One region of the Paenibacillus sp. ACRSA genome, then DNA from elsewhere that is predicted to be linked to it. Evidence: riboswitches for the same ligand, from Rfam matches in the RefSeq annotation. Region 1 holds a riboswitch; the other holds the start of a gene.

Region 1 (16,814 bases):
TTGGTGTTTTGCTGATCGTTTGGAATGGGATTCTCACCCATGTATAATGAGAAGAAGTGTGTAGAAGCACAATGCTGATGAAGAAACGGGGACGAATAATTGGAAAAGCAGGCATTGAATATTCCATTAATTACTGACGCGAAGGAATTGCAGAGCATGGTAGGAGAACCGCATGAACATGTACGGAATAAAGCAATCTCCTATGTAGATTCACATGTTCAGAATTTTGTATCCATGTCACCCTTGTTTTTCTTATCTACGTCCGATCAAGATGGGAAGAGCGATGTATCTCCTCGGGGCGATGAAGCAGGATTTGTGAAAGTATTAGACCGATTTCGTTTGGTTTACCCCGAACGTCCGGGCAATCGCCGTATTGACTCATTAATGAATATATTTTCTAACCCAGGGGTAGGTATGCTTTTCCTGATTCCAGGTATGAATGAAGTGCTGCGCATTAATGGGACGGCCTCGATTACGAGCGATCCAGAATTTATCGAGAGTATGAATTGGAGCGGTAAAACGATTGGTGCGGCTGTGATTGTGAATGTGGAAGAATGCTTTATCCATTGTCCTCGTGCGTTCAAACAGGCAGGGCTGTGGGATTCTGAAACATGGGTACAATCGGAGGATTTGCCTTCCTCCAGTGAAATGTTCCGAGCACACTTGCAGATTAACGGATTGATATAAAGTTAGCATCTATAGATTTGTTTTTCTAGATATGGGGTACTATAATGGGAGTTGTGTTACAAACATAAATCTCCAATGGAGGCGATATAGATCATGAGATCTTTTCAATTTTATAATCCAACCCGCTTGATTTTCGGTAAAGGACAACTAGAGGCGTTGAAGACAGAAGTTCCGAAATACGGCAAACGGGTTTTGCTTGTATATGGTGGCGGTAGTATCAAACGCAGTGGCTTGTATGATCAAGTCATCGGTTTGCTGGGCGAGATCGGCGCTGAAGTAACTGAACTAGCAGGCGTTGAACCTAACCCACGTCTTTCGACAGTTCACAAAGGCGTAGACCTCTGCAAATCAAATAACATTGACCTCGTACTGGCTGTTGGTGGCGGTAGTGTACTCGACTGTGCTAAAGCAATTGCTGTTGGTGCGAAGTATGACGGCGATATGTGGGATTTTGCACAGCGCAAAGCAGTAGCACAAGATGCTCTCCCGCTTGGTACAGTGTTGACGATGGCAGCTACAGGTTCCGAGATGAACTCTGGCTCCGTTATTACGAATCAGGATACACAGGAAAAATTGGGTTGGGGCAGTGCATATTCATTCCCAGCGTTCTCCATCCTTGATCCAGTCAATACATACACAGTGCCTCGGGATCAAACGGTCTATGGTATGGTTGACATGATGTCACACGTACTGGAGCACTATTTCCATCTAGATGAGAATACACCTGTGCAACTTGGATTCTGTGAGACGATTCTTCGTACAGTAATGGATGCAGCACCTCGCCTCGTCGATGATCTGGAAAATTACGAGCTGCGTGAAACGATCCTGTACTGCGGAACGATGGCATTGAACGGCGTTCTTAACATGGGTCTTGCAGGTGACTGGGCAACACATAACATTGAGCATGCGGTCTCCGCTGTGTATGATATTCCGCATGGTGGCGGACTCGCAATCCTGTTCCCGCATTGGATGAAGCATAATCTAGATGTGAATGTGGATCGCTTCAAGCGTCTGGCTATTAACGTGTTCGATGTGAATCCTGAAGGTAAGTCGGACAGACAGGTAGCTGAAGAAGGTATCGATGCGCTCAGCCAATTTTGGACGTCCATTGGTGCGCCTAACCGTTTGGCAGACTACGATATCGATGACAGTCAGATCGATGTAATGGCTGACAAAGCGATGTTGTTTGGGCCATTTGGTAACTTCAAAAAGCTGCAACGTGAAGATGTTGTATCCATCTACCAAGCTTCTCTGTAATTAAATAGAGATTAGTCGTATAGCTATGACGTAGTGAAACCGCCAGATTCCTCCTAGGAAACTGGCGGTTTTTCATGTTTTTTAATAAGTGAGGCGGGACGCTTAAGCTTGACTGAGCATCGTAAAGCATGAGGTGAAATACATGATGATAATACCCATTATCGGCTTCTGAATACATTTGAGGAAACATTTTGAAACATTTTGCCGATTTGTACGTATTTATTTACATGTGGAATGCCCAGTTAGAATTGAGATTGCGGCAGAGGAGAGGAGGAACGGGGAATGGAGTCCATCTATTGGGGCTGTCTTATCGGCGGAGCCATATTTGCGGTCGTGAGTCTTGTGCTAGGTGACTTAATTGATGGCTTGCTGGACGGAGCCTTTGAGTTACCTGGTGTTGATTTTTTCAAACCTGTTGTGTTGGCTGGTTCCATAACAGCTTTTGGCGGGGCAGGCATTATGCTGACACGTTATAGCTCGTTAAGTGCGATGACGGGGCTAATATTATCCCTGCTAATAGGTATTGCTGCAGCTTTACTGGTATTTTTTGCATATATCAAACCGATGCGCAATAGCGATGTCTCCATTGGATTCTCAATGAAGGAACTATCAGGCAAAATTGGAGAGATTACGATTCCGGTGCCGGAAAAGGGTTTTGGTGAAGTAATGATCCGTTTCGCCTCTGGCAGTACCATTCAAACGGCATCCAGTTTTGAACATCGTCCCATTGCGGCGGGAGCGCGTGTTGTTATTATTGATGTAGTAGATGGTGTGTTACGAGTGTCGGAATGGGAAGATGATGTACTTAAAGATGTATGAGTGAGACCACGTAGTAACAGGTAAGTATACGAAGTTAAGTTGTACTCAACAAAGATTAAAGGGAGAGATGTGGAATGGATTTGAATTGGGATGTATTGTTGATTCCGGTTGTTGTGGTTGGTGTAATTTTGATTCTGGGTTTGGCGTTCTGGGCAAGATACAAAACGGTTGGACCGGATGAAGCGATGATCGTTACGGGGTCATTCCTGGGTAGCAAAAATATTTCCGATGATGACTCTGGCCGAAAAATTAAAATTGTTCGTGGTGGCGGTGCATTTATTCTGCCGGTATTCCAGCAATCTGAGTTCATCTCCTTGTTATCCCACAAGTTAGATGTCTCCACACCTGAAGTGTACACGGAACAAGGTGTGCCGGTTATTGCTGACGGTGTCGCGATTATCAAGGTTGGAGGCGCTGTAGAGGATGTTGCTACGGCAGCTGAGCAATTTATCGGTAAACCTGTAGAAGCGCTGAGAAGCGAAGCACAGGAGGTGCTGGAGGGGCATTTGCGGGCTATCCTCGGTACAATGACGGTGGAAGAAGTATACCGGAACCGGGATCGGTTTGCACAAGAGGTGCAGGGAGTAGCGGCTAGAGATCTGAAGAAAATGGGGCTTCAAATTGTCTCATTTACCATTAAGGATGTTCGTGATAAACAGGGCTATCTGGATGCTCTCGGTAAACCGAGAATTGCCGCGGTGAAGCGTGATGCTGAGATTGCTGAAGCGGAAGCGATGCGTGATGCGCGTATTCAGAAGGCTAACGCAGAAGAACAGGGTCAAAAAGCCGAATTGCTGCGTGATACGAATATCGCCGAGGCAGCTAAAGAAAAGGAACTGAAAGTAGCGACGTTTAAGCGGGATCAGGATACAGCGAAAGCAGAAGCCGATCAGGCGTACCATATCCATGAAGCTCGCGCGAGACAGACCGTGGTGGAAGAAGAAATGAAGGTTGAGCTCGTTCGTAAAGAACGCGAGATTGATCTACAGGAGAAAGAAATCGTCGTACGTGAGAAGCAATATGATGCGGAAGTGAAGAAGAAGGCAGAAGCGGACCGTTATGCGGTGGAACAGGCTGCCGAAGCGGATAAAGCCAAGAGAATGCGTGAAGCCGATGCTGTACAGTACTCCATCGAAACGCATGCCAAGGCAACAGCTGAACAGAAGCGACTTGAAGGTCAGGCTATGGCAGATGCAGAGCGTGCTAAAGGTACAGCGGATGCTGAAGTTATCCGCCTGCGTGGTCTTGCCGAAGCAGAAGCAAAAGAGAAGCTTGCTGAAGCTTTCCAAAAGTTTGGCGAAGCAGCCGTGCTCGATATCATTGTCAAAATGCTGCCTGAACTGGCTGGCAAAATTGCAGAACCAATCTCATCCATTGATAAATTGACGGTGGTAGATACTGGTAAAGGTGAAGGGGCAACGCGTGTTAGCAACTATGTAACTGAATTGATGGCAACTGCACCAGAGATGCTCAAAAGTGTGTCCGGGATTGATGTCGAACAGTTGATTAAAGGCCTTACCAAAACCAAAACAGCTGCACCAGTTGCTGTGCAACAGAGCGATTCTGGAACGACTCCGTCCATCGTAGATAGAATTGTGGAAAAAACGAGAGGTGACGAGTAAGTATTACAAGCATTGTCAGTGGTAAGCTCTATTGACCTTAAGGCGAATTTTTGTTACTTTTTAAGCAAGACGTCCGGCGCGGTTTGCCCGCTCCGGATGTCTTTTCGTTCGTAACAGGGTGTGACTTCATCACGCCCAAGATGGTGTGAAAAAAGAGGTGCAAACAATGAGCAGCCTGCATGTAGATAAAGCGCTAAATAATAATGTAATCATTGCACAGCATCCTGAACATGGGGAAGTCGTCGTCATTGGTAAAGGCATCGGCTTTAACCGCAAAACAAGTGACAATATCCCACTTATGGCTGTGGAGAAAATGTTTATTTTGAAGAACCAGCAGGAGCAGGAGCAGTACAAGCAGCTTCTTCCACAAGTGGATGAAGCGTTGATCGAGATTATTAACGAAGTCATTACGTATATTGCTGAACGTACGGATGTTCCATTAAATGAGCATATCCATATCGCATTAACGGATCATATTTCTTTTGCGTTGAAGCGTAAGGAACAGGGAATCGTCATTCAAAATCCATTTTTATATGAAACGCGCGAGATTTATCCGGAAGAATATCGTATGGGTGAATACGCTGTTCGTTTGATTAAAGAGAAGCTGGGCGTCGATTTAGGGATGGATGAGATCGGGTTTATTGCCCTTCATATCTATAGTGCTATGACGAACCAGAGCATCTCCCAAGTACGAGAGCATTCTCAATTGATAACGGATTTGGTGAGTCTTGTCTCGAAGCAGTTGGACTATTCGTTTGAAACGGAATCGCTGGATTATTCACGTTTATTAACTCATCTGCGTTTTGCTCTAGAGCGTGTTCGTCGTGGAGACAAAGTCGAGGAGCTTCATAAATTGGATTCTCTTTTGAAATTGGAATACCCTGAAATGTACTCGCTTGCATGGAAGCTAACAAAAGTTATGGAGAAAAGGCTGAATCTGCCTGTGTATCCAGCTGAGGTGGGATATCTTACTATTCATCTTCAACGGTTGTATCAGAGGAAAGAAGAAGAGAAGAAGTGATATATTTCCACATGTGGAATGGTTTTTAGGAAATTTCCTGTAAAGGCTTGCACTGAAATTAAAGTGATGCTACAATGGTTTCCGTAATCAAGCAACTGAATAAACATAAGCGACGTGTTACTGACTCGATCAGGCATGAGTTATTAAAGTGTGATTGTTCTTACCTTAACCCGGGTATGCTATACCCGAAAAGGTTATTTCGATTCCTTTATTAATTCATGCTTTTTTTGTGTCCCCTTGCTTGCATCAAGACATACTAACATAGAACGAAAGGGAGTAAACGACGCGATGTTCAAAAAGCTTTTTGGTGTTCTGCAAAGAGTTGGTAAAGCGCTAATGCTACCTGTAGCGATCTTGCCTGCGGCAGGATTACTCTTAGGCATTGGTAACATGCTGGTTAATCCAGACTTTTTGCAATACGTTACGGCGCTAGATACTCCTTGGGTGAACTCGATCGCAACGATTATGATGAATGCGGGTCAGATCGTATTTGATAATCTTGCACTGTTGTTCGCCGTTGGTGTAGCCGTAGGATTAGCTGGTGGTGAAGGTGTAGCTGGACTTGCAGCCATCATCGGTTATCTGGTCATGAATGTGACACTAGGTACAGCTGTAGGTGTTACGCCAGCCATGATTGGGGAAGTACCGGGGTATGCGAGTATACTAGGTATCCCTACATTAAGTACCGGCGTGTTCGGAGGTATTATCATAGGTATTACCGCCGCACTATGCTACAATCGGTTTTTCAAAATTGAGTTGCCGTCTTATCTAGGTTTCTTCGCAGGCAAACGTTTTGTTCCGATTATCACTTCAGTCGTTTCCCTCATCATTGGGTTACTTCTGGTGATTGTCTGGCCTCCAATTCAAAATGGACTGAATGCTGTATCTCATTTCATGGTAGATACAAGTCCAACATTGTCGGCATTCATCTTCGGTGTAGTTGAACGGTCATTGATTCCGTTTGGCTTGCATCACATTTTCTACTCACCATTCTGGTTTGAGTTCGGTGAATACGTGAATAAGGCTGGAGATGTTATTCGAGGAGATCAGCAAATTTTCTTCAATCAGCTTCGTGATGGTGCCGATATTACGGCGGGAACCTTCCAAGTAGGTAAATTCCCGTTCATGATGTTTGGTTTGCCCGCAGCGGCACTTGCGATGTACCATGAAGCAAGACCAGAGCACAAAAAGTATGTAGCAGGCATCATGGGTTCGGCAGCGCTGACTTCATTCCTGACAGGAATCACAGAACCACTAGAGTTCTCCTTCTTGTTTGTAGCGCCTGTGCTATTCGCAGTACACTGTATCTTTGCAGGTTTGTCATTCATGACCATGCAAATTCTTGGTGTCAAGATCGGAATGACCTTCTCCGGTGGGTTCATCGATTTCCTGATCTTCGGGATTATTCCGAATCGCACACCATGGTGGGACGTTATTATCGTTGGTTTGATTCTTGCGGTGATCTACTATATTGGTTTCCGATTTATTATTCGCAAATTCAATCTCAAGACGCCAGGACGTGAAGAAGCAACCATGGAAACAAGAGCAGGCGGAGGGACGGGTTCGACAGACGACCTACCGCACAATATTCTTGCTGCATTCGGTGGGCAACAAAACATCAAACATCTGGATGCATGTATTACTCGTTTGCGGATTGAAGTGAACGAGAAATCGAATGTAAATAAAGACCGTTTGAAGCAATTGGGTGCATCTGGCGTGCTAGAAGTGGGTAATAATGTACAGGCCATCTTCGGTACACGTTCAGATACAATTAAATCTCAAATGCAAGACATCATCGCAGGACGTACACCTGCACCAACTCCGGCTGCTAATTTGAAGCCAACGCCAGAGGAAGAAAAGGCGCAAGGAGAGCAAGGTGAACGTATTGTTGCAGAAGATATCGTCATGCCAGTCAATGGTGAGTTACTGGATATTACGAATGTACCTGATCCGGTCTTTGCCGAGAAAATGACAGGTGACGGATTCGCAATTCTGCCACATGACGGAACGATAACATCTCCTGTGTATGGTAAAGTGTTTAATGTATTTCCAAGCAAACATGCCGTAGGTATTATGTCTGACGGTGGTAAGGAAGTGCTTGTTCATATAGGAGTGAACACGGTGAAGCTGAAAGGTCAGGGCTTCAACGTGCTTGTGCAGGAAGGGGACTTGGTATCGGCAGGACAGCCGATTATGGAAGTTGATCTGGAGTATGTAAAAGCGAACGCTCCATCGATTATTTCACCAGTCATTTTCACCAACCTGCCAGAGGGCTCTACAGTCACTCTTAAGAAGAGTGGCGTGTTGAAGATTGGCGATCAGTCAATCATTGAGATAAAATAAGAAGTGTTACGATGATGGCAAGCAAGTGTAAATATATGCAATGCCTAAAAAAACAAATTGCGAAAGTGAGATGATTGTAATGCAACAAACATTCAGAATTACAGATGAAGATGGTATCCACGCACGTCCGGCGACAGCCTTGGTAAATACAGCAAACAAATTCAAAGGTGCAGAATCCTTTGCAGAAGCTAACGGTAAAAAAGTAACATTGAAATCCATTCTGGGTGTTCTTTCCCTCGGATTGGAACAAGGCGACACTATCAGCATCATCGTTGAAGGTGAAGGCGAAGCTGAAGCTCTTCAAGCTTTGACTGACGTTATGGTTAACGAAGGGTTGGGCGAAATTAATGCTTAATGTTTCCGGGATCGCGGCTTCGGCGGGTATTGCTATCGCCAAGGCGTTTATCTTGGAGCATCCTGATTACTCTGTAGAAAAACGCCAAATTAACGACGTTGACGCAGAGATCGCGAAACTCGACTCAGCTCTGGGTAAATCCCAGGCTGAGCTTGAGGCGATCAAAGAGCGTACTTTACAAGAGCTTGGCGAGAAAAAAGCTGAGATTTTTGCTTCGCATTTGCTCATTCTGAATGACCCGGAACTGATTGATCCGGTTAAAGCTAGAATTGCAGATGACATGATCAATGCAGAATTTGCTTTGAACGAAACGGCATCACAATTTATCTCCATGTTTGAGAACATGAAGAGTGCATATCTTCAAGAACGTGCAGCAGATATGCGTGACGTAACCAAGCGTGTGCTAAATCACTTGCTTGGTATCGACTTCATGAGTCCAGCAGAGATCAGTGAAGAAGTGATTGTGCTTGCAGAGGATCTTACACCTTCCGATACAGCGCAATTGAATCGCCAATTCGTTAAAGGTTTTGCAACGAACATTGGTGGACGTACTTCTCACTCCGCAATTATGGCTCGCTCGCTTGAAATCCCAGCTGTTGTTGGAACAAAAGACATTCTGGCTCAAGCGAAACAAGGCGATCTGATTATTGTGGACGGTCTGGATGGTCATGTCTTGGTTAATCCTACAGACGAGGTTGTTGCTGAATACCGCGCCAAACAGGAGCAGTATGACGCACAACGTGCGGAGTGGAGAAAACTGCGTGACGAGCCAACTGTAACTGTGGATAACGTTCATGTGGAGCTCGCAGCAAACATTGGTACTCCAAATGATGTTGCTGGCGTTCTAGAGAACGGTGGAGAGGCTGTAGGTCTGTATCGTACGGAGTTCTTGTACATGGGCAGAGACAAGCTTCCTTCTGAGGACATCCAGTATAATGCTTACAAAGCTGTATTGGAAAAAATGGAAGGTAAACCTGTTGTTGTTCGTACACTCGATATCGGTGGAGACAAAGAGCTTCCATACCTGGATCTGCCAAAAGAAATGAACCCATTCCTCGGCTTCCGCGCAGTTCGTCTGTGTCTGGATCGCCTGGATATCTTCCGTACACAATTGCGTGCATTGTTGCGGGCAAGCGTACACGGTAACTTGCGTGTCATGTTCCCAATGATCGCAACACTGGGTGAATTCCGTGAAGCAAAAGCTGTCCTGCTCGAAGAGAAGGAGAAGCTCGTTGCTGAAGGTATCGCTGTTTCAGACAGCATCCAACTCGGAATCATGGTCGAAATTCCTTCGACTGCAGTTCTGGCGGATCAGTTTGCTAAAGAAGTGGATTTCTTCAGTATCGGAACAAACGATCTGATTCAATACACAATGGCTGCTGACCGTATGAACGAACGTGTATCTTACCTGTATCAACCATACAACCCTGCCATCTTGCGCTTGGTTAAAATGGTCATTGATGCAGCTCACCGTGAAGGAAAATGGGTTGGCATGTGTGGAGAAATGGCGGGAGACGAAACAGCAATTCCATTGTTGCTCGGTCTTGGACTTGATGAGTTCAGCATGAGCGCAACATCCATTCTGCCAGCACGTAGCCAAATCACGAAATTGTCCCGTGCGGACATGCAAGAATTGGCTGCCAAAGCATTGGATATGCAAACGGCTGAACAAGTCGTTGAATTGGTTCAAAGCATTCAAGCGTAATTTTGCCGGGGTTTCCTCCGGAGCTTAAAGGTCTTCTTTTTCCGATAATGAGCTGCGTTTATGCAGCGATTTTGCCAGTATCCGCTGTTACAGCGGTTACTGGCTTTTTTTGTTTCGAGCAGCATGTGCCGGGATCTACCTGACAGTAGATGCCGGCTTCTTTTGATTCAAGCAGGGAAACTATTAAGTCGGATTAGCTAAAGCTAAGAGCTAGATGCCAAGAGCTAGATGCCAAGAGCCAAGTGTAAGTGCTGAGAGCTAGGGTCACTTACCAATGCCGAGAGCCAAGTATCAAGTGCTATGTGAAGAGCCAAGAGCCGAGAGCCGAGAGCCAAGTGTAAGTGCAAAGAGCCAAGATTTGAGTTCTAAATGTTGCAAGTTGTAAGATGCAAGTCTCAAGTCGCAAGTGCTAAGTTCCTAGCAATGACTTTTAAGTGGTGAGTAGTAGGCACTCAGTTCTAAAGAATCTGAAACGTCTTATTCAGGTGTTTGAAGAGCCCGCAGAAATCTAAAGAACCTGAGACGCGTTATATCGGAAATACCAGCCATTTTTCGTTTTAATAGCCGGTGATTTCGAGAAATAACGTGTCTGGTGTTCCTAAAAATTGAAAAATTGAGCCTATGGGCCAAATAAGATGTCCTGGATTCCTTAGCATATCTTCAGAGTCAGTGCTGTCCCTTCAGAGGCATTAGCCAGTCTGGAGTTAAGAACTACGATGGACGCCACCAGTGTGCGCCTATGGGCTCAATAAGATGTCATGGTTCATAAAGTATCTTATGGACCGGTGTTGTCGCTCACGGTTATAAGCCAGTGTCTGGAGCCGAAAATCCCACTGGACATCACCATGTGAGCCCATAAGCCAATCTAGACGTGAGTAATATAGACGCCATAATTGATCTGAATACAGCTTACCTATGTTTAAGACATGTTCTAACAGCATGATGGGGCGGCAACGCTAGTTTTCGTAAGAAGAGGAAAGCAACGGGGTGATAACACTGGTATCTGTAAGAAGGGAAAAGTAACTGGGCGGCAACACTAGTTTCTGTAAGAAGAGGAAAGCAACTGGGCTGTAACACTGGTATCTGTAAGAAGACAAAAGCAACTGGCAGCAACAATGCCATCAGCAGAAGGGGAAAGTAACACACAAAAGCTCTTGCAGAAGTACAATCCGCAAGAGCTTTTGTGTGAACAATGATTTGGTTAGGCACGTTCTATAACTCTGAAAGATGCAAAGTTTGCAAAAACTTTTCGTTCCAAAAGGAGCAGATTGTGCCCAATTTACGTTCCAACCAAGGAAATTTCCACAGACGTACCGATCTACGCAAGAGGTAGCCAACACAGATGCAGTATGACAGAAAGTCAGCGGAAAGTCAGCGAAAAGGCTCAGGTAAGGCAACGGAAAGGTAGTGGAAATGTTTTCAAGTCTGATTTGCCCTCAAATAAGATTCTAAATGTCCTAACTGCAAGCGCAGTTCAATACAGGTTTACGAGCAGCGGTTGTTTCGTCCAGACGAGTTACCGGTGTGCCGTAAGGGGCGTTAAGCACCAATTCAGGTGTTTCTTCTGCTTCCTTCGCAATGCGGATCATTGTATCAATGAATCCATCGAGTGTTTCTTTACTTTCGGTCTCGGTAGGCTCAATCATAATGCATTCCTCCACATTGAGTGGGAAATACACCGTTGGTGGATGATAGCCAAAATCAAGCAACCGCTTGGCAACGTCCAATGTACGAACACCATATTGCTTCAGTCCACGACCGGACATCACGAATTCATGTTTACATACACCTGGGTATGGAATTTCGTAATAAGGTGCAAGACGTGCCATCATATAATTCGCATTAAGCACAGCACATTCAGATACACGTCGCAGTCCCTCAGGGCCGTACGTACGCATGTAAGCATAAGCACGTACCAAGATGCCGAAGTTGCCATAGTACGCTTTGACACGTCCAATGGATTGATCGCCTTCATAGTCCAGAGCATAGAGGCCTTGATCATTTTTGATCACCATCGGTTTAGGCAGATAAGGCACGAGGCGGTTTTTCACGCCGACAGGGCCAGCACCAGGGCCGCCGCCACCATGTGGGGTACTCATCGTTTTGTGCAAGTTCAGATGTACGACATCGAAGCCCATGTCTCCCGGACGGGTAATGCCCATAATTGCGTTTGAATTAGCGCCATCATAATACAATAATCCGCCTGCCTCATGCACAATTGAAGCGATCTCCTGGATATCCTTCTCGAACAGACCAAGCGTATTAGGATTCGTAAGCATCAATGCGGCTGTGTCGTTGCCCACTGCCCCGCGAAGTGCATCAAGGTCAACAAGGCCATCCGCTCGCGAAGGAATGGTTACCGTCTCGAACCCAGCAACCGTTGCACTGGCTGGATTAGTTCCATGGGATGAATCAGGCACGATTACTTTAGTACGCACTTCACCACGACTTTCATGGTAGGCCCGAATCATCATAAGCCCCGTCCATTCGCCATGGGCGCCTGCAGCTGGTTGTAAAGTTACGGCATCCATGCCAGTCAGGCCAGCAAGATCCTTTTGCAGTGTGTACAACAGCTCAAGAGCACCTTGAATACTGGACTCATGCTGATATGGGTGAATTTTGGCGAATCCACTGTAGCGTGCAACATCCTCATTAATTTTGGGATTGTATTTCATCGTACAGGAGCCGAGTGGGTAAAATCCATTATCTACTCCGAAGTTACGGCGGGATAGAGCTGTATAGTGACGGATGACATCGACTTCGAATACTTCAGGTAACGCAGCTGCTTCTGACCGTAGCATTTCCCGGGGAATCAAAGCTCCGGGATCTCGGCGAGGCACGTCACATTCCGGTAGAGAATAAGCCACACGTCCAGGGCTGCTAAGTTCAAATATGAGAGTCTGTTCAGGAGCAGGAGATGCTGTTGAAGCAGTATTCTTCAATTCGGTTTCGGTGTTCACCGGTGATGCAGTAACAGGCGCTAACTCGGTTTGTCCTGGTGATGTTCTCGTTTCTTGGTTCACAACGATCCCTCCAATGCTCGTGCGAATTCGTCAATTTCTTCTTTGGTTCGTCGCTCCGTAACTGCGAGTAACATATGTCCGGCAAGCTCGGGATACTCCCGGCTGAGTTCGTAACCACCGATAAAACCTTTATCCAGCAACGATAGTTGCAGGGCATCAACGTTTGTTCCTTCAGGCAATTGAATGACGAACTCGTTAAATGTTGGTGTGTTGAAGGTTGCTTTTACACCAGGTATAGCTTTGAACACTTCGAGTGCATAATGACTCTTCTGCAAATTGAGATCGGCTACATCGATCATGCCCTGTTTTCCCATTGTGGACATATACACGGATGCGCTGAGTGCAAGCAAGGCTTGGTTGGAACAAATGTTAGACGTCGCCTTTTCCCGGCGGATATGTTGTTCGCGTGCCTGAAGCGTTAGTACGAAGCCGCGTTTGCCGTTACGATCAGTCGTCTGACCTACGATTCGACCAGGAATACGGCGCATATGAGCTTGTGATACAGCAAAATATCCACATGTTGGCCCGCCCAGTGACGCGGCAATTCCCAAAGGTTGAGCGTCGCCGACAACAATGTCAGCACCAAGCTTGCCAGGAGCCTCTAGCAGTCCAAGTGAAATAGGATTGGTACTGACAACAAGTAGGCTTTTATGTGCATGAGCAAGGTCAGCTGCTTGTTGGATCGGTTCAATGGCACCGAAGAAGTTCGGGTTTTGAATCATGACTGCGGCTGTATCTTCTGAAATAGCAGCTTGTAAGGCATCCCAGTCGGTTACGCCATTCTGATACCCGATCTCAACGATATCGAGACTAAGACCATGAGCATAGGCTTTCAATACTTGGCGTGCTTCCGGGTGGACGGTACGTGATACGATCAATTGTTTACGGCGAGTGGCTGCTGCAGCCAAATTTCCTGCTTCTGCAAAAGCTGTTGCACCATCGTACATACTCGCATTGGCCACGGCCATGCCTGTTAATTCGCAAATGTATGATTGAAATTCAAATATGGCTTGAAGCTCGCCCTGACTAATTTCAGGTTGGTAGGGTGTATATGCAGTATAAAATTCTGAACGGGAGATTACATGATTAATGACAGACGGTATATGGTGATCATAGATGCCTGCACCCAGGAAGCTTGCGTGTGTCTCGAAGTTGGCGTTGGCTCCAGCTTGTTTGGACATATGACGTGTAAGAGCATATTCATCTAACCGAGAGGATACGGGAAGCTCGCCCTGATAACGAATCTCCTGCGGGATATCTCGGAAGAGATCTTCAATCGTGTCTACACCAACTGTTGCCAGCATAGCGCTCTGATCCTGCTCGGTCATGGGAATGTAACGATGCTTGGTCATGCTTGATCAGCTCCTTGAGTAGGTGTCTTAGACGTGCGTATCCGTTTATGAAAAGGGGTCTTTACGACTTCGGCTTTTAGTTTTTTGCCACGAATCTCAATCTCCAGTGGCGTACCTAGCGCAGCATATTTGCTGTCAATGAGGGCTAACCCAAGATTCCGTTTCAGCGTAGGTGATTGTGTGCCTGTCGTTACTTCGCCAATCTGTACACCATCCGCGTAGAGAGGGTAATGGGGACGTGGAATTCCACGCTCCAGCACTTCGATACCGACTAATTTGCGAGCAGGCCCATCATTTTTCTGCTGGGATAAAACGTCGTGTCCGATAAAAGATCCAGAATTCAGCTTCACAAACATACCAACCCCAGCTTCCAGCGGGGAGATCGTAGGTGATAATTCCTGTCCGTACAAAGGTAATTTTGCTTCAAAGCGTAGGGTGTCCCGTGCACCAAGCCCAGCCGGAACTAATCCGTGATCCTCCCCAGCATGCATCAATCCGTTCCATACCGTAGCTGCTTGATCTGCTCCAACATAAAGCTCAAAGCCATCTTCGCCGGTATATCCGGTGCGGGATAACAGCAATTTTACACCGCAGACTTCCGCATTCTGTACAAAACGAAACGGCTCAATGGTAGCTACATTGATGTCCGTAACTTTTGTGAGGATATCAACAGACAATGGACCTTGCAGTGCTAGAAGGGCAGTCTGCTTAGAGTCATTTGTCATGGTTACCCCAGGAGCGAGATGTTCTACCAACCATGCCCAATCCTTATCGATATTGGAGGCATTAACCACTAACATATAATGCTGTTCCTCTAGCTTATACACGAGCAGGTCATCCACCACACCGCCATCGGGATAACACATCAACGTATATTGTGCCTGACCGGGAACAAGCACAGTTACATCATTCGTGGTCATTTGCTGCAAAAAAGCCTCCGCTTGCTCACCCTGAACGGTGAATTCGCCCATATGGGATACATCAAACAGTCCAGCGCGTTCACGAACGGCCTCGTGTTCCTTCTGGATGCCACTAAATTGTACAGGCAGTTCCCAGCCGCCAAAGTCAATGCAACGTACACCTTCATACTGCTGATAGAGTGGAAAGAGTGGAGTTCTAAGTAAATCAGACATCGAATCACCTCTTCATTAGCCGTCAAGCGGCTGAATGTGTTGCATATGGATTATCATTGAAAGGACATGATCGTTATTAAAAATGGTATAAGTATGTTGAGTAATGAATATAAGTCTTACTTAAGCCCGTACTTCTGAGATGCGTTATGCCGCACGGTTTGGTTCCTGAGTTCATCTTTTTTTTGGGAAAAAGGAAAAGGACAGGCCAAAGAACCGGCATGCCAGAAGCACGCTGTATTCTTAGGCTCTGTCCTTGGTACCTGAGAGTTACCCCGCCGCCAATGCAGCAGGTTTCCCCTTGGGTGATCGTAACGCCCTACCGGGCGGGTAGATGCTCTCCAGAGTTGCGTCCCGTAAAAGTCCTTTTGCCTGAGAGATTCACCGCCCGCTTGTCGGGTGGTTTACTCCTTCGGCGTTACCGCATGAACATCCAGATTTGGGTGTTTGGGTAATCTCTCCCTTTACATTCATCCGCGATATTGCACACAACGAAAACAGTTTTACTCCTTCCATTAATACGCGAATTGCATAGTAATGTCAAGAACAATGTCATCGGTTTTCAAATAAATACGAATATTTGTGTTTAAATATAAATTAATGTTCGGATAAATTAAAAGACTGCGCTTACTATTCCAATAATAACTAGTATATGTAAGTTCGTATTTTGATGAGCTTGTTTTTAGGTAGTAGAACACAAATAAATTGTAAGGTATCTTGACATTTGAATCGAAAATATCATACGCTATGTTCTGGGAAAAAGGAATGGCTGAAGAACGCATGCACTCATTAATGAAAAGCGAGGCGGATATCGATGAGCGAATTGAAAAGTGATTTCCTGTACAGTGAAGAGCACGAATGGGTGCAGACCGTAGGGGAGGATACCGTACGTATTGGTATTACCGAGTTCGCGCAGCATCAGCTGGGTGACATTGTGTTTGTTGAATTGCCTGATCTTGAATCCAGTGTACAAGCCGAAGAGAGCATTGGTACGATTGAATCTGTCAAAACGGTGTCTGATTTGTTTTCACCGGTTAGCGGCTCCATTATTGCGATCAATGATGCATTACAAGATGCGCCAGAGCTTGTAAATAGCTCTCCTTATGAAGAAGGTTGGATGATTGAGATCCGGGTAAATGGGGATTTGAGTACAGCCTTATCTAAGCTCATGAACGCGGACGCTTATCGCAAACATACCGAGGATTAAACTTCGAATGTAATTGAATATACCTATAATAAATATGAGCACCTTTTGTGGAACAAAGTAATCGCCTTTTGGGGAAGCTTTGAATCACAAAGGTGCTTTTTGTTGTGGTTTGTCGTGCTGAATAAGCATAGAAAGGATATTATTTGCTGATAAATGGATAGGTACTAAGTCCCTATTTTTGGTAAGGATAACTATAGTTTCAAAGGCAGAAAAGATGCCCATGATTGCCTATGGGACATGGAAGTTGATGGATGAACGTACAGCAATTGAATGACTTTAACTCATTTGGGGCT
Region 2 (16,814 bases), on a different contig from region 1:
GGTAAGAGCGCTCAAGTTTGATGAACGCATGGTGCTAGCTTTTGTCATGGCCAGTGGCTTTATTGCGGATACAACATCACTGCCTCTCGTCGTCAGTAACTTAGTTAACATCGTATCTGCTGATTATTTTGGGATTACGTTTCTGGAATATGCGGTGAAGATGATTGTGCCCAATATATTTTCCATTGTCGCGAGCACAGTGATGTTATTTTTGTTTTATCGCAAAAGCATACCGCTTCGTTATGATATCACCGCTGCGCGTGATCCAAAGGAAGCTATTCGCGACCCACGTGTGTTCCGCATTGCATGGTTCATGTTGGTACTATTGCTGGTTGCGTATGCGCTAAGTGAGTTTCTCCCAATTCCAGTTTCGGTTATCGTAGGTGCTGTAGCGCTGCTATTTGCTTGGCTTGCGCGTAAGAGCGAAGCTGTTAATCTGAAGCGGGTAGTGATGGAAGCACCGTGGTCGATCGTTGTATTTTCCGTTGGCATGTATATCGTCGTATACGGACTTCGTAATGCAGGTTTGACTGACCATCTGAGTCGCTGGCTTGATGCGATCGCAGAACATGGGGTACTGGCAGCATCTGTTGGAATGGGTGTCATTGCTGCAGTGTTATCCTCGGTGATGAACAATCTGCCTACCGTGCTGATTAACGCCTTAGCAATCCATGGTTCGAATGCCGAAGGCATTGTGCGTGAAGCGTTAATTTACGGTAATGTGATCGGGTCTGATCTAGGTCCCAAAATGACACCAATCGGATCACTTGCAACGTTACTATGGCTGCATGTGTTATCACGTAAAGGTGTGAAGATCACATGGGGATATTATTTCAAGGTTGGCATAATCTTAACCATACCGACATTGCTAATTACGCTTGCGGGTCTAGCATTATGGTTGTGGATTCTAGGTTAGTAAACTAAAATAGGTACACTTTCTACTACGATGACAGAACAACTTTCCGATCGCTCCACTCCTCCATGTTATTTCTGTCCTCTCCGTTCTCGTGTAAATGTTTAGGTTATAAAAACAATTTAGTATAAAACTGCTCACAGTTGGTGCTGATGCACTCACTGTGAGCAGTTTTTTGTATTGCTGATTGTTTTCTGGGGTAGCGCTAATTTTTGTGCAATTTCTCATGTGTTTCTTTTTGCCTTTCTTATATAGAAGAAACAACTCTTACTCCAGCCTCTCCTGAATTCCATCGCTAATTGTTAAACACCGTTAACAATTGGCTGTGGAATAATTCTTTTGTCAGTCTGCTCTTTTCTGCCCTCCTCCTAGGCTGTAGATTGAAAGGTTTTGGGAGTCCTGATGAGCGCTGACATAGCGCAGGGAACGGAACGATTATGGAAAAGCGGAGCGTTCGCCTTTATCCCCGGATGTTTTCCTTGGAAAAATTAAATCATATATATCCGGGGATAACAGCGATTGAAACAACGTCCGTTCCCGGAGCGTCCTACTTAGCGCACAATAGAATCCCAAATGATTTCCAATGAACAGCCTACATTTTTAACATTGCGTTTACAAAACAATGATTTTGAGATGACATACCGACACTACAATGATTAAAGAGTTGATGGTGAACAAACAAATTCACAAAACGCCATCACCAAATTGGGGGAGGAAAACAAAACTATGTTTAAAAAGTTGCCGTTTATTTTGATGACCTTGTCGTTCGTACTCGTGCTTGCAGCATGTGGATCGAACAATAACGCTGGAACAGAGGGTTCTGCAAGTAATGGTTCAGGCACTGCAACAGAAGGAGCTGCTGAGCTTAGCGGTAACATTCTGGCTGTTGGATCTACAGCATTACAACCTCTGGTTGAGCAAGCTGGACAGAAATTTATGGCAGTTGATGAATATAAGAACGTAACAGTACAAGTGCAAGGCGGCGGTAGCGGTACTGGTCTGACACAAGTGTCTGACGGACAAGCTACAATCGGTAACTCTGACGTATTTGCTGAAGAGAAGTTGGAAGACGAAGCAAAAGCAAAAGAATTGATTGACCACCAAGTAGCAGTTGTCGCTATTGCTCCAGTTAGCAACAAAGATGCAGGTGTAACAGATCTGACAAAACAACAACTGATCGACATTTTCTCCGGTAAAATCACGAACTGGAAAGATGTTGGTGGTGCGGATCAAGCAATCGTTATCGTTAACCGTCCTGGTAGTTCCGGAACTCGTGCAACATTCGAGAACTTCGCACTGGGTACAAAAGTAGAAGATATCCAAGGATCTATTCAAGAAGATTCCTCAGGTACAGTTAAGAAATTGGTCTCCGAAACGCCAGGAGCTATTGGATACCTTGCACTTTCTTACCTGGATGACAGCTTGACAGTCCTGAAATACGAAGGCGTAGAAGCATCCGTTGAGAATGTTGAAGCTGGAACATACCCAGTATGGGCTTACCAACACATGTATACAAAAGGCGAGCCGGATGCAGCTACAAAAGCATTCCTTGATTACATGCTGAGTGACGAAATTCAACTGACAGACGTTAAAGAACTGGGCTACATTCCAGTATCCGGTATGAAAGTTAAACGCGATGCAACTGGCGCAGTGACTCAATAATCTTTGAACTTGCTCATACAGCGAGAGAGGCGGACCTAGGTCCAGCCTCTTTGCGCGGTTTATGAAATAATCCCATATTTTACATTAATTATACGATGAAGGATGGTTGTTATGGAACAGACCGAAGGGGGAACGGTAATGAACAGCAACATGAAACCTCGCCGGCCCTTGAGAGAGAAACATTACTGGGAAGATTGGACAGGTCGTATTTATACGTCGATTTGTGTCGTTTTTCTGATCGTTGTTATGTTTTCCATTGTGTATTTTGTGGCGTCCAAGGGTCTGACGACCTTTTTCCGGGATGGCGTGAGTTTACGTGAATTTATATTCGGAAGAACGTGGAACCCGTCTGCGGAACCATCAGCCTATGGAGCATTACCGTTCATCACGGGTTCCTTTACAACCACCTTGCTGGCGGCTTTGATTGCAAGTCCACTCAGCCTATGTGCAGCACTCTTTATGACGGAGATTGTACCGGGCAAAGGAAAAAAGATCTTACAACCTGCGATTGAGCTGTTGTCTGGGATCCCATCCGTTGTTTATGGATTTATCGGTCTGAGTGTAATTGTACCTTTGATGCGTACTCTTTTCGGTGGAGCTGGCGTCGGGATCGCAGCTGGATGTTTGGTTTTGGCTGTTATGATTTTACCTACAGTAACGAGTATTATGGCAGATGCGCTCTCCGCTCTTCCTAAAGGGCTTCGTGAGTCTTCTTATGCTCTAGGTGCTACACGTTGGCAAACGATCTATCGTGTCATCATCCCAACGGTTCTACCTGCCTTGTTGACAGGGGTTGTATTGGGTATGGCTCGTGCATTTGGTGAAGCTCTGGCTGTGCAGATGGTTATCGGTAATGCACCACATGTACCGACTTCCCTGCTTGAATCGGCTTCAACGTTAACAAGTGTTATCACCTTAAGTATGGGTAATACGACAATGGGTTCGGTTCATAATAATGCGCTCTGGAGTATGGCACTGGTATTGCTCGTAATGACCTTTGTATTCGTTATTCTGGTTCGCTTGCTTGAAAGGAGAAACCGGGTATGAGAATGAAGGCCAAAACAGTAGATAAAATTGCTACTTACGTCATCGTTGTGCTCGCACTGTTCATCGTAGTATTGTTGCTTGGGTTACTTGGTTTCATCTTGGCACGAGGCATCGGTCACATCGACTGGAACTTCCTGACCAGTGCACCGCAAATGCTCAAAGGTGGAGGCGGTATTGGACCACAACTCTTCAACTCGATATTCTTGCTTGTGTTAACACTCATTATTACCATTCCGCTCGGATGGGGCGGAGGAATTTATATGGCGGAATATGCCAAGCCAGGACGTATTACAAGCTTCATTCGCTTGGTCGTTGAGGTATTGTCATCCTTCCCGTCGATCGTTATCGGTTTGTTCGGACTCTTACTCATTGTAAATACATTTGGCCTGGGCTTCTCCCTAATCTCAGGTGCGATGGCGCTTGCGATCTTCAACTTGCCACTGATGGTACGTACGACAGAGCAGGCTTTCCGTGCAGTTCCTAAGGAGCAGAAGGAAGCAGGATTGGCACTGGGCTTGTCCAAATGGAAGATCATCACATCCATTTTGCTGCCTGTAGCGCTGCCAAGCTTGATTACGGGTACGATTCTGGCTTCTGGCCGGATCTTTGGTGAAGCGGCTGCCCTCATGTTTACAGCAGGGATGAGTAGTCCACCGCTAGATTTCACAGATTGGAATCCAACGAGCCCTAGATCACCGCTCAACCCATTCCGTCCAGCAGAGACGCTGGCCGTTCATATCTGGAAAGTTAACAGTGAAGGCATTGGCCCAGATTCCAAGGAAGTTGCAGCAGGTGCGTCCGCAGTCCTTGTCATTCTCGTGCTGGCTTTCAATCTAAGTGCACGCTGGATCGGTCGGGTTGTATACCGTCGCATGACAGCTTCGAAATAAGGAGGAATCCCACATGGCCATACCTTTTGGTACGGAACAGTTAAGCATATATTATGGGCATTTCCAGGCGGTTAAACAGATCAGTCTGGCATTCCCTGAAGCGAGCGTGACGGCGCTTATTGGTCCGTCAGGCTGCGGTAAATCAACGTTTCTTCGTTCTTTGAATCGGATGAATGATGAGATCGCTGGCTCTCGCACGGAAGGCCATATCTGGATGGATGGCAATGACCTGAACGAGCCGGGTACGGATGTAATCAAGCTTCGCCAGAAGATCGGCATGGTATGGCAGAAGCCCAACCCATTCCATAAGTCTATTTATAACAATATCGCGTTTGGCCCCCGCTATCGCGGTACGAAAAGTAAAAAGGCATTGGATGAGATTGTGGAAAAAAGCTTGCGCCGTGCAGCCCTTTGGGATGAGGTAAAAGACAGACTTAACGAGTCGGCCTTGTCACTATCTGGTGGACAACAACAGCGTCTGTGTATCGCACGCGCACTGTCGGTTGACCCGCAGATTTTGCTGCTTGATGAGCCAGCATCTGCACTTGACCCGGTATCTACGGGTAAAGTGGAGGAATTAATTTCCGAACTGAAGAAAGATCTACGGATCGTTATTGTAACGCACAACATGCAGCAAGCAGCACGTATTTCGGATTTTACGGCGTATTTCTATTTGGGTAGCATGATTGAACACGGGAATACAGAGCATATCTTTACCAACCCGGACAATCGCCTAACACAGGAATACATTATGGGACGTTTCGGTTAATGACAACTGGAGTGGTTGGAGAACATCGGAACTAATGTAGGATAGAACATATAGAGAAATAAGAGGGCATAATTCTTGGGCAAACGCGCCAAGGTTTATGCTCTCTTTTACATCTACAGGGTAAATATTTTCAGCTTTTTAAGTAAATATAATATGGGAAAGTTTGCCACAGTCAAAACAATCATGCTACGATAATAAGCTGGAAGAAGGGGCATCTTTACCAGTCAGGACTTTGGCCTGATTCGGAAGACGTTCGAGAATGGCAGTATCTTCTTGAATTATAATATGCATAACACAGAGATGAAGATATCACGACAACATGCGTCAACCAATGTAATTGGGGCGTCCTGAACTCAGGAGGCTCTTTTTGCGTACGTATTGTTTCATATATTGAAGAACGAATTTATGAAGAAAGTATAAACTCTGCGGAGAGGTATATGGATTTCGCTACAATACAGTCATGAGAGGATGAAACAGCGATGAGAGACAATGTGAACATATTGCTGGTGGAGGATGATCCGGAAATCGCCCGCATTTTGATGGACCATCTTCGGCGTGAGGGATATGGAGTAACTTGGGCTTCGAGCGGTTTGGAGAGCTGGGAAGATTTCAGGGAGGGAACGTATCAAATGGTCTTGCTAGATCTGATGCTGCCGGAGATGGACGGGTTCACGGTATGTAAAAATATCCGCCTGATCAGTGACATTCCGCTGCTTATGATGAGTGCGCGCATTGAAGAAGAGAGTAAGGTCAGGGGTCTCGGTCTGGGCGCTGACGATTATATTACCAAGCCGTTCAGCCTGGCAGAACTTACAGCCCGCATTAAATCCCACCTGAGCAGATATCGCAGATACCAGGGTGTCAAGCCGGAATCAACCCATCAACAATACAACGACGAGTTGTCGATCGACCCATTCAATCAACAGGTCCAGATTCGCGGGGAAGATGTTGTACTGACAGGCAAGGAGTGGGCTTTACTCACGCTACTATCCTCTCATCCAGGCCGTGCATTCACCAAAGCTGAGCTGTATGAACATGTGTGGAATCAGCCAGTTGCGGGAAGCTCAGGTACGGTTACCGTTCATGTAAAGAGCCTGCGAGCCAAGCTGGGTGACGAACCTCATCAACCACGCTGGATTCAGACTGTGTGGGGCAGCGGATACCGATTTATAGGAGAGGTAGTGGAATGAAGCTGAAGTACTGGTTGATGATTGCCTTTCTTATTGTGATGCTGCTTCCTGTCGCTGCAGGATGGGCGCTAATTTCCCTGTACAACTACCATAGCGACCAGCGCTCCGTAGCGGAATATATAGAGTTATCCGGACGGCTGGCTCCCATTGAGCAGAGGTTGTCTGACCCGGGTTTGTATCGGCTGCAATCTTCGGATGCCTATGCTTCGCTCTCTGGACTGGCTAGTGATCAATTGAACGTAGATCTCTATTTACCTTCAGGTATCCGGGTGTATACATCCGGCGGGGATGCCTTGTCTGCTGGAGCCGGAGCCTATACCGTCAGGGGTTCGGAGCTATATCGCAATTTGTACGACATGCAGATTCGTCATCGTACGTTTACGCTGAAAAAGCCAGTATGGGAAAAAGGCGAGCTGATTGGGATATACGAGATTACCATGCTTCGCAGAGAGTGGCTGGAAGGTATCTCGATTCGGACAACTTGGGTCATTGGATTCGCCGGTGTTTTCTTTATTCTATTATATGGCACGGTGCTCTGGCTGCTATCCAGAAAGCTTTTTCGTCCGATGAGACATCTGATGGACCGAATGCATGCATTTGCGCGAGGGGAAATTCCCATGGATGACGTACCGGCGGCACGTCGGGATGAAATGGGTATGCTGCTAGAGCAATTCGATGCGATGCAGGAGAAAGTCAGGCAGACTCAGACAGAGGTGGAGAAGGAACAAAAAGAGAAAGAGCTCATGGTCGCTTCGCTGTCTCATGATCTGAAGACTCCATTAATGTCCATCAGTGCCTATGCGGAGGCACTTAGTGTTGGTACTCCGCTGGAACCTTCAGAGAGACGGGACTACCGGGATGTGTTGTTTGGTAATGTGAACCGGATGAAGCACATGATTGGTGAACTTGAAATGTATACGGCGCTGGGTTCCAGTGAACTGGAGATGGCCATGGTTGAGGTGGAAGGAGAAGAGTTCTTCGATATGCTTCTCGGAAGTTATGGGGGACTCGTCGAGCATGGACAGATTGATGTGAAAACGGTTGTCCGCACAGACCGCCTCTACCGGCTTCATCCCGAGCAACTGATGCGTCTGACAGATAATTTGATTAACAATGCACTGCGTCACACAAGCACAAACGGTGTGGTGGGCCTGGGTGTTATTGCTTCAGATCAGCAGCTTCCAGAATGGATCATATCAACACTGGTGTTGGAGCTAGATAACTTCAGAACGGGATCAACATTAATTCTGGTGCAAAATGAAGGGCCTGCTATTCCCGAAGAACAGCTGAATCGTATTTTTGAACCTTATGTTCAACATCAGAACCAGGAAGAGAAGGCGTACGCGGGCAGTTCGGGTTTGGGATTAAGCATAGCCAAACGGATTGCCATCAAGCATGGAGGTGAGATGCGCATGTGGTCGGCAGAAGGATTAGGTACGCTGGCTGCATGCCGATTGCCTGAGATGTAAAGCCCTTAAACGAAATGAGAGAGGAATGAATGACAATGATGAAAAAAGGATGGATGATGCTCGGTACAGCCCTACTTGCAGGGTCACTGCTCGGAGGTTGCGCGGAGAAGGATCTGGTTGGCCTGTCAGGAGATGAGATGATCGAGAAAGTTGTCCATGCAGAAACGAAACCCGCCTCATACTATGCCGAAGGTGTAATGAAAATGTGGTCGGATGACAAATTGAGTCATACGATGCACATTAAGGAATGGGTCGATGGAGAGACAGGACGTAAGCGCACAGAAACAGAGGAGAATGGCAATATCAGCTACGCGGTCAATGACGGAACGAACATTACCATTTACGAAAAAGAGACGGGCACGGCGTATTCAATGAACGTATCTGCCATGGGACAACAGCCTGAACAGACTCAAAAACAGATGCTGGTGAATCAGCTGGAAAGGTTGCGGGATTCCCATGATGTGGATATGATGGGACAGGAAGAACTTCATGAACAGGAAGTCATTCACATTAAGCTGAAGCCGAAGGAAGAGGGCACCTTATCCATTTCCTCCGAGTATTGGGTAGACCCTAAAACATGGATGATTGTTAAAGTCATCAGCACATATGGTGATGAAAAGTCAGAAATGGTCTATGATCCGATACAATATGATCCGGAATTTTCTGAGGATACGTTCGTGATTGACATCCCCAAGGAAGTCGATGTGAAGGATCTGAACGATCTGGCTCAGAGTTCGGAAGTGAGTCTGGAAGAAGCCGAACAAGCTTTGGGACAACCCTTTTTGCAGGATATGAACGGTGAGTTGGAACTATCACGGATTGAGATGTATTCATCAAGCGGAGAGTTTGGCAGGAATGAAGTGACCTTGTATTACATCAACAACGACAAGGTTGATGTGAGTCTAACGGTATTCAATGCGCCGGATGAAAATGTTGATAATACACTGCTGCCCGATGAATCCAAGGTGGAAGTTCGGGGTACCGAGGGTTCGTATATGAAGAGCATACGAAACATATCATGGACTGAGAATGGATTGCGTTACTCCATTATGGGTGAGAACGAAGAATGGAAGATGGAGAAGCTTCAGGCTTGGGCGAAGGAACTGAAGCTTTCAAATTAGACTTAATTTGAATTGTAGGAGAGTGTGAGTCACGCAATGGATAACACAGAGCTTAACAACAGAGAACTGCGGCGTCTCCACCCAAAAGTCAAACAAGCTACAGCCCTGACGGCCCTTATGGTCAATGGGCTGTTGACTCTTTTGGCCATTGGATATCTGATTGTCGCATGGGCTAGAGATTGGACGTTGTGGCCAGGCTGGGCTGCATTAGGGCTGTTCATCGTGTCTTTCATGTGGTTTGGCTGGGCTCTGCCAGCTCTTCAATATCGTTATTTCAGTTTCCGAGTTGCTGAGGATGAGCTTGAAATTCATTCCGGTTGGCTGTGGATCACCGATACGATTGTGCCTATGACACGTGTGCAACAGGTAGAATTGGAGAGTGGCCCGTTGCTGCGAAAGTATGGGTTAGCCAAGGTTAGCATCGTTACTGCCGCAGCTACACTTGAGATCGCTGGTCTGGAGCGTGAGGAAGCGGAGCAGCTCAAACGAAATATCGGGCATTTAGCCAAGGTGGAAGATCGAGATGAATGAACGGAATGAGATTAATGAACAGAGGCGTCTACACAAAAGTTATATTATATTTCCTTTTTTCAGTGTGCTGAAATCGTTACTGCCGTTCTTCGTCCTAATCATCCTTAAAGGACTGAATTGGAGTGCAGTTCCTTGGTATCTCTACGCAGGAGGGGGCGCCTTAGTAACGCTACCTTCTCTCTTATATGGCTGGTTGAAATGGCGAAAATTCAGCTATACCCTGCAAGAGGATCGCATCGTGCTACGGCGGGGGATGTTTGTACGGGAAGAAAGGTCTATCTATTTTAGCCGGATCCATGCTGTACAGACACAACAGCCTCTCATTCAGCGAATGCTTCGAATCGCACAGCTTAAGATTGAGACGCCTGGTGGCAGTAAAGAGGCGGATGGCGTGTTACCCGCGCTCCGTGTTGACGAAGCGAAGCGAGTAGAGCGGTGGTTGTATCAGAAGCGAAATGAAGCAGTGGTGAAAGAACCTGCTGCAATCACACCCGGACAACCGATGGGGACTTCTGGTGCAGAGACAGGAATACGTGATGAGTATACCGGAATTGAGCGTGAGCATGGTATAGATCCTGATTTAGGATCAGCTTATGAGTCTGGTGCAGATTCAAGACCTAACAGAGTTGATGGGTCAGAGTCTATTGAAGCTGTTGAAACGGAAATGCCTGTGCAGCAGGAGCCATTACTGCGATTGTCGGCGGGTAGACTGTTCGTGGGGGCATTAACAACCATGAATCTGCCGCTTCTTCTCGTTTTTGCTACAGGAACCTATTCCTTCGCAGATGATTTGTTACCAGATCATTTTTATCGACGTCTAGTGGAGGAAGCGGGGAGTTTGCCAGCCATTTGGTGGCTAGGTCTTATTCCTCTCATGTTCCTGCTCGCTTGGATTCTATCAGCAGTGTTATTTACGATTAAGTATGCTGGGTTCACGGTAGAACGCGAGGGTGGGAATATCTCCATTGTCTCGGGTCTGCTGGAACGCAAAAAGCATGTGTTTTCACCTACCAAGGTGCAGGCAGTAGCTATTCGAGAAGGACTGCTGCGTCAACCGTTCGGGTATGCGGAGGTTGAGATTTATGTACTGACTTCCGAGAAGGAGAAAAAAATGATGCTTCACCCGTTGCTACCTATGCGTGAGGTGAATGAACTGCTTGCAAGCATCGTGCCACAATATGAATTACAAGCGGATATAGCGAAGCCGCCGTCACGGGCGCTCTGGTTTTTTCTCCGTTGGAAACTGCTGATTGCCATGCTAGTTGGAATCGCCGGAACGATATATTTTGGCATGGTGGGTATGGGGTTGTTCCCACTGCTGCTGCCTGTGTTCGGTTTGTGGGGATATGCACGCTACAAGGATGAAGGGCTGAACATATATGGGAAGCAGCTATTGATTCGTCATAGGCAGATCTCCCGATTAACCGTGTTAATGCGCCGTCCCCATGTGGTTACGGTGAATGCTATAGCAACATCCCGCCAACACGCGAAGTCACTGCTAACTGTGCAAGCAACATTGATGGTAAACCGTGGTGGCTGGAAGGCGACTTTCTTGGATCAAGCTCATGTAGTTGCCGTCCAGAATTGGATGCATCAAGCTGCTCAGCACGCTGTGCGTAGTAAGCCGTGAACGAACCATGGAAACTTCTTCGGAATTCCGTTTGCCATGCCGGATGAAGCCGATAGACCTATTTCTCCATCCAGAGTTCCGGTATAAGCACAAGTTCTTTCTATTAAGAGTCGAGGAGGAAACGACAGATGAAGGACAACCAGGGGCGGGTAGAGCAGCCTGGCAACAAGCCTGGTGGTTGGAAGCATGCTGGACTATTATTGGGTGGGGTTGGCATATCCAATCTGGGTGATTTCATCTACATTGTGGCTATCAACCTGATGGTGTTGAACATGACGCAATCTCCAGCGGCTGTAGCGGGGTTATGGATCATCTCGCCAATCGCTTCAGTATGCACCAAGTTCTGGTCAGGCAGTGTTATTGACCGCTACGATCAACGTCAGTTGATGATTGGTGCGGATATCGTGCGGGCATTGCTGGTAGCCACACTTCCCTTATTTTCAAGTCTATGGATGATGTACGCTGTGATGTTTCTAATTAGTATGTCATCCTCGATATTTGTACCTTCTTCCCAGGTGTACATTACTCGGCTTGTACCGGCTGAGCGGCGCAAACGATTCAATTCGTTGCAGGCACTCATTAGCTCAGGAGCTTTTATTACAGGGCCTGCTGTGGCTGGTGTATTATTGTTCTATTTATCCCCTGCAGCGGCGATCTACGTGAATAGTGTTTCGTTTGCCGTGTCCGCACTGATTCTTATGCTGTTACCGAAACTGGGTATAGGTGAGCAGAGTGGTGGGAAGTCGAGATTGTCACCACGGATCATCGCTCAGGACTGGCAAGCCGTGCTGAGGTTTAGTCGCAAGAGCGGTTACGTTGTCGGGATATACGTCATATTTCAGATTGTTCTCGTCATTGGCATGTCGCTGGATGCACAGGAAGTTGTGTTTATTCGTCAGGTGATGAACTTGTCTGAATCTCAATATGGGGCATTGATGAGTGTTACCGGCATCGGTTATCTAGTCGGTTCGTTGCTTGTCACCCTGCTCGCCAAACATATTCCGATCCGTCATATGATGGGGATTGGCGTGCTTATGGTCTCGCTTGGTTATTTCCTGTTTGCACGCTCGTTTTCCTTCGAGCTGGCAGCGTTCGCCTTTATCCTGCTTGGATTGTGTTCAGCACTTGCCAACACAGGCCTGGTTACCTTTTACCAGAATAATATTCCGGTAGATCTAATGGGCAGGATGAGCAGTGTCATCGGACTGATGCTGAGTGCGCTTCAGGTGGTTTCTATTTTGATTGCAGGGGTAGTGGCAGAATATTTATCCCTTCGTCTTGTGTATACGGTTGTCTCAGCAGCCATGATGTTAGTGGCACTTATCTTATGGATCACTAGCTTGCTTCCTTCAAGAAGTTCGTATTATCAAGAGGCTGTGACGAAGAGTGCAACGCTGAAGTAGGTTGAACCGCTGTGGAGAACGAATTGCAGAAATGAAACGGCTCGACAAGTAAGTAAGTAAGTAAGTAAGTAAGTAAGTAAGTAAGTAAGTAAGTAAGTTGGGCATTGGTGTGTCTTATAGGGGAGAAGGTCTCGGACAGAAGGTTTTAAACAGAAGTTTGCCTTAATACCCGAACCATTGGACACACCTGAACATACATAGAATTAACAGCAAAGATGTAGATAAATGAGCAACATTAGTGATGATGTGACAAAAGTTCACAGTAGATAACGCTTACATTTGGTAAAGAACCAACAAATCGTTAAGTTTATTGACATGAAACTTCCGGTCGATTAATCTTAATGAGTAAGAGTGTCTTCTCATCGGATCACGATATGATTTAGCTTCAATGTCACTATTGTGAATCATAATCAGCATCATTCTGATCTCATCAGAATAATTCCATACAGCGGATGATAACGAGCGGGAGAGACCTGAGCTGGCTAAGTAAGATGGCCTGCGATCAGGCACCGAAGGAGCAAGCTGCCTACGCACCCGGCGCGGCGGTTAATCTCTCAGGTAAATGTACCATCGTTGGACGCAACTCTGGAGAGTGCGCATGATGCGCCACCCAAGGGGTATATGATTAAACAGCCTGGTACAGTATGTGTAAGAACAAGGCATGCACTGTATCGACTGAACGCTGTTGGTCATGAAACTCTCAGGTATCGAGGACAGAGAGAGGGCTTGAGGCCTTCTTCTGTCCTTTTTTGATGTCATCATTCAGTAATAATGGAACATTATGGTTAAGTATCTGGATGAACATGACGAATACAAATGGAGGGTTTTTGATGCGTTTTAAAGATGTTTTCTCAATTATTGGTCCGTCAATGACGGGGCCTTCAAGTTCACATACGGCTGGAGCGGCTAGACTTGGCAGAATTGCTCGTCAGTGGTTGGGTTGTACGCCGGAGCGCGCCCGGTTGACACTATACGGATCCTTTGCCGATACGTATCAAGGGCATGGCACAGATCTTGCCCTGATTGGCGGATTGCTTGATTATGCGACAGATGATCCGCGAATACCGGATGCTGAAGAGTATGCAGAGCAGGCGGGTATGGAGGTTGAGTTTTTCACAAGTGGCTTGCCTGCACCCCATCCCAATACGGTCAAAATTGAGCTGTGGCACGGTGACCGTGAATGCTCATTGATCGGTGCGTCCATTGGCGGCGGCAGTGTATCGGTGCACGCGTTGAATGATTTTCGCGTCCAGATCAGTGGGGAGTTCCCAACATTGGTGCTGCGTCATGCTGACAAAGCAGGGGTGCTCGCATCTGTCACGTCTACGATTAGCTCCTCAGGCGTGAACATCGGCTATATGCAGGTAGATCGGAAAGCTCGGGATGGTGAAGCTTTGACTGCAATGGAGATGGATGGAGCACCAGACCCGGATATGTTAAGCCGTTTGAAGTCGCTGGATCATGTGCTGGATATTCGTGTAATAGATTTGAAGAAGGGAGTGAGTCCAGATGCGATTTAAGCATTTGCATGAACTGAATACGATCTGCACGGCTGAATCCAAGACTATTGCTCAGTTGATGATTGAAGAACAAGTCCAAGAGACGAATACGCCGGAAGCAGATGTTGTGCAGCAGATGTCTGAATATTATCAGGTGATGAAGGAAGCGGTTCATAAAGGGCTGAATGAAGATACGGTGTCCCGTAGTGGTCTGACCGGTGGAGACGGTAAGAGGATGGCGGAATACATTCGTAAAGGGGAGACCTGCTCAGGTGATGCTTCGGCACTTGCAATGGCATACGCCCTGTGTGTCTCTGAAGTCAATGCATCTATGGGGCGAATTGTCGCTACACCAACAGCGGGTTCGTGCGGCATTATTCCTGGTGTGTTCATCAGTTCCCAGGAACGTTTTGGCTGGACTGACGAGCATCTGGTCAACGGACTATTCTGCGCTGGAGCGATCGGTTATGTGATTGCGAACAATTCGTTTATCTCTGGTGCTGAGGGTGGCTGTCAGGCTGAGGTAGGCTCCGCGATTGGTATGGCGGCAGGTGCTATGGTGGAGTTACGTGGAGGAACACCGGAGCAGGTCGTTCATGCGGTAGGTTTGGCGTTAAAAAATACACTCGGACTCATCTGCGATCCAGTCGCAGGTCTCGTCGAGATTCCATGCATCGTCCGCAACGGACTCGGAGCCGTGACCGCTCTAGCCGCTGCTGATATGGCACTTGCTGGGGTGCGTAGCGCCATTCCGTCAGATGAAGTCATTGATGTCATGCTTGAAGTAGGTAGTGCTATGCCAAGTAGGCATCGGGAGACGGCTCAGGGTGGGCTGGCTCAGACCCCGACAGGTCGGAAAATGATGGAGAAGCTTGCTAAACCGAAGGCAAAACGTGCACCGGAACCAGAGTTAGAAACAGACGGGGCAGCAGATTCTGCCTCAGAATAACATATAAAGAGGCGCCTAGCAGTGTAGTAACCTTCTGCTGGCGCCTCTTTGGCGTACATGGGTTCGAAACGGAAAGCTGGCATAAGGGTAGTATTTGTACTGTGTCAAATTCGTACCGCATACCAATTATAGCACCCGGCGCGCGTCGAGCGCTGACATCATGCAAGGCTTCTGGATGAAGCTTCGCATGTACTTCATATTATTCCAGAGCCATGCCTAACACCGCATATCCGTAGGCAGGAAGCTCGATCGCAAGTATGCCTTCTTCCAGCGCAATTCGGTGCTTCTCGCCAAACAGCTCATTCCAATCATCTGTATCCGTCTCCAGCTCAACAATGGCAGTTTCTTCTGAGCGATTGAACAGGATTAGAATGCGTTCTTCTTCATTCTGACGTTCCATGACAAGCTGGCTACCGCCTTCGCGGGCTTGTAGGAATCGAATGGTACCGTCTGCGCGTAAAGCGGGATGAGCGTGACGGAGTGCAATAAGTCTTTGATAAAAGTCGAACAGTTCGCGGTCTTGCTTCGCCTCATCCCATTCCATACATTTACGACAACCAGGGTCATGATCACCGTCTAGTCCGATCTCGTCTCCGTAATAGATACATGGTGCACCCATGAAACTGAATTGGAATAACGCAGCCAGCTTCATCTTCCGTTGATCCCCTTCACAGAGGGTGAGCAAGCGGGGCGTGTCGTGGCTGTCTAACAAGTTAAAAGCGACCTCACTCGCCTGATGAGGATAGCGTGATAATTGACGACCTATGGAATTGGCAAATTGCTCAGCATGCATTGTATTTTTGACAAAGAAATGATTGACCGCTTCGGTAAACGGATAATTCATCGATGCATCGAACTGATCGCCCTGCAGCCAAGCAGAAGATTCGTTCCACACTTCGCCCAGGATGTAGGCTTCCGGATTGGCAGCCTTCACGACACGGCGGAAATCTCGCCAGAAGGCATCATCTACTTCATCAGCGACATCAAGCCGCCAGCCATCGGCGCCAACCTCTTTGATCCAATACTCGGCAACCTCCAGCAAATACGCTTTCACCTCAGGATTCTCTGTATTCAGCTTCGGCATGTGGGCTTCGAAGCCAAAGGTCTCATAAGTGGGAATGCCGTCCTTCACATCCAACGGAAATTCATGGACGTGGAACCAGTCCTTATACTTGGATTCTGCTCCGTTCTGCTGTACATCGACGAATGGTGCAAATGTCTTCCCAGCATGGTTGAACACTGCGTCTAGAATGACACGAATCTCACGATCATGGCACAGCTGCACAAGCCGTTTAATAGTCTCTGCATCTCCAAAGTGCCGGTCTACCCGCATATAATCTTCGGTATCGTATTTATGATTGGTTGTCGCTTCGAAGATTGGCGTAAAATAAATCGCATTAATGCCAAGCTCGCTGAGATAATCGAGATGGTCAATGACACCCTGTAGATCACCGCCGAAGAAATTAAATGGTGTCGGTTCGCCTCCCCAAGGCTCCACCTTCTCTGGATTAAGTTCAGCATTGCCATTCGCGAACCGTTCGGGGAAGATCTGATAAAAGACAGCATCTTTCACCCAAGCAGGTGGCGTAAATACCGCACCTTCATGAATGTAGGGGAACTGAAACATTCGCCCCGGCTCATCCGGCTCTTCCTCTTGGAAGTCGGTTTCGGTCATCCAGATTTGTTCTTCTCCACTTTTGAGGAGGAAAGAGTATTTCAGACGGTGATAAGGAGGGCGTAC

What was found. A riboswitch is a leader RNA that binds a small molecule or an ion and turns the genes downstream of it on or off. The one in region 1 is predicted to bind glycine.
Region 2: another riboswitch for glycine. It lies ahead of sdaAB (L-serine ammonia-lyase, iron-sulfur-dependent subunit beta); the one in region 1 lies ahead of gcvT (glycine cleavage system aminomethyltransferase GcvT).

What each region holds. Positions count from the first base shown of each region.
Region 1 is NZ_JAKRNP010000013.1:408-17,221, reverse strand. It holds gene MH215_RS24660 (MSMEG_1061 family FMN-dependent PPOX-type flavoprotein) at 100-687, shown strand; gene MH215_RS24655 (iron-containing alcohol dehydrogenase) at 781-1,944, shown strand; gene MH215_RS24650 (NfeD family membrane protein) at 2,227-2,763, shown strand; gene MH215_RS24645 (flotillin family protein) at 2,838-4,385, shown strand; gene glcT (glucose PTS transporter transcription antiterminator GlcT) at 4,552-5,406, shown strand; gene ptsG (glucose-specific PTS transporter subunit IIBC) at 5,695-7,749, shown strand; gene MH215_RS24630 (HPr family phosphocarrier protein) at 7,829-8,104, shown strand; gene ptsP (phosphoenolpyruvate--protein phosphotransferase) at 8,097-9,809, shown strand; gene gcvPB (aminomethyl-transferring glycine dehydrogenase subunit GcvPB) at 11,267-12,751, opposite strand; gene gcvPA (aminomethyl-transferring glycine dehydrogenase subunit GcvPA) at 12,829-14,184, opposite strand; gene gcvT (glycine cleavage system aminomethyltransferase GcvT) at 14,181-15,317, opposite strand; glycine riboswitch at 15,563-15,661, opposite strand; glycine riboswitch at 15,665-15,788, opposite strand; gene gcvH (glycine cleavage system protein GcvH) at 16,129-16,521, shown strand.
Region 2 is NZ_JAKRNP010000007.1:129,012-145,825, forward strand. It holds gene MH215_RS19995 (arsenic transporter) at 1-916, shown strand, start outside; gene MH215_RS20000 (phosphate ABC transporter substrate-binding protein PstS family protein) at 1,640-2,575, shown strand; gene pstC (phosphate ABC transporter permease subunit PstC) at 2,687-3,622, shown strand; gene pstA (phosphate ABC transporter permease PstA) at 3,625-4,512, shown strand; gene pstB (phosphate ABC transporter ATP-binding protein PstB) at 4,526-5,281, shown strand; gene MH215_RS20020 (response regulator transcription factor) at 5,761-6,471, shown strand; gene MH215_RS20025 (sensor histidine kinase) at 6,468-7,940, shown strand; gene MH215_RS20030 (LolA family protein) at 7,976-9,061, shown strand; gene MH215_RS20035 (PH domain-containing protein) at 9,098-9,592, shown strand; gene MH215_RS20040 (PH domain-containing protein) at 9,585-11,222, shown strand; gene MH215_RS20045 (MFS transporter) at 11,351-12,625, shown strand; glycine riboswitch at 13,079-13,204, shown strand; glycine riboswitch at 13,209-13,344, shown strand; gene sdaAB (L-serine ammonia-lyase, iron-sulfur-dependent subunit beta) at 13,456-14,145, shown strand; gene sdaAA (L-serine ammonia-lyase, iron-sulfur-dependent, subunit alpha) at 14,135-15,073, shown strand; gene MH215_RS20060 (alpha-glycosidase) at 15,273-16,814, opposite strand, start outside.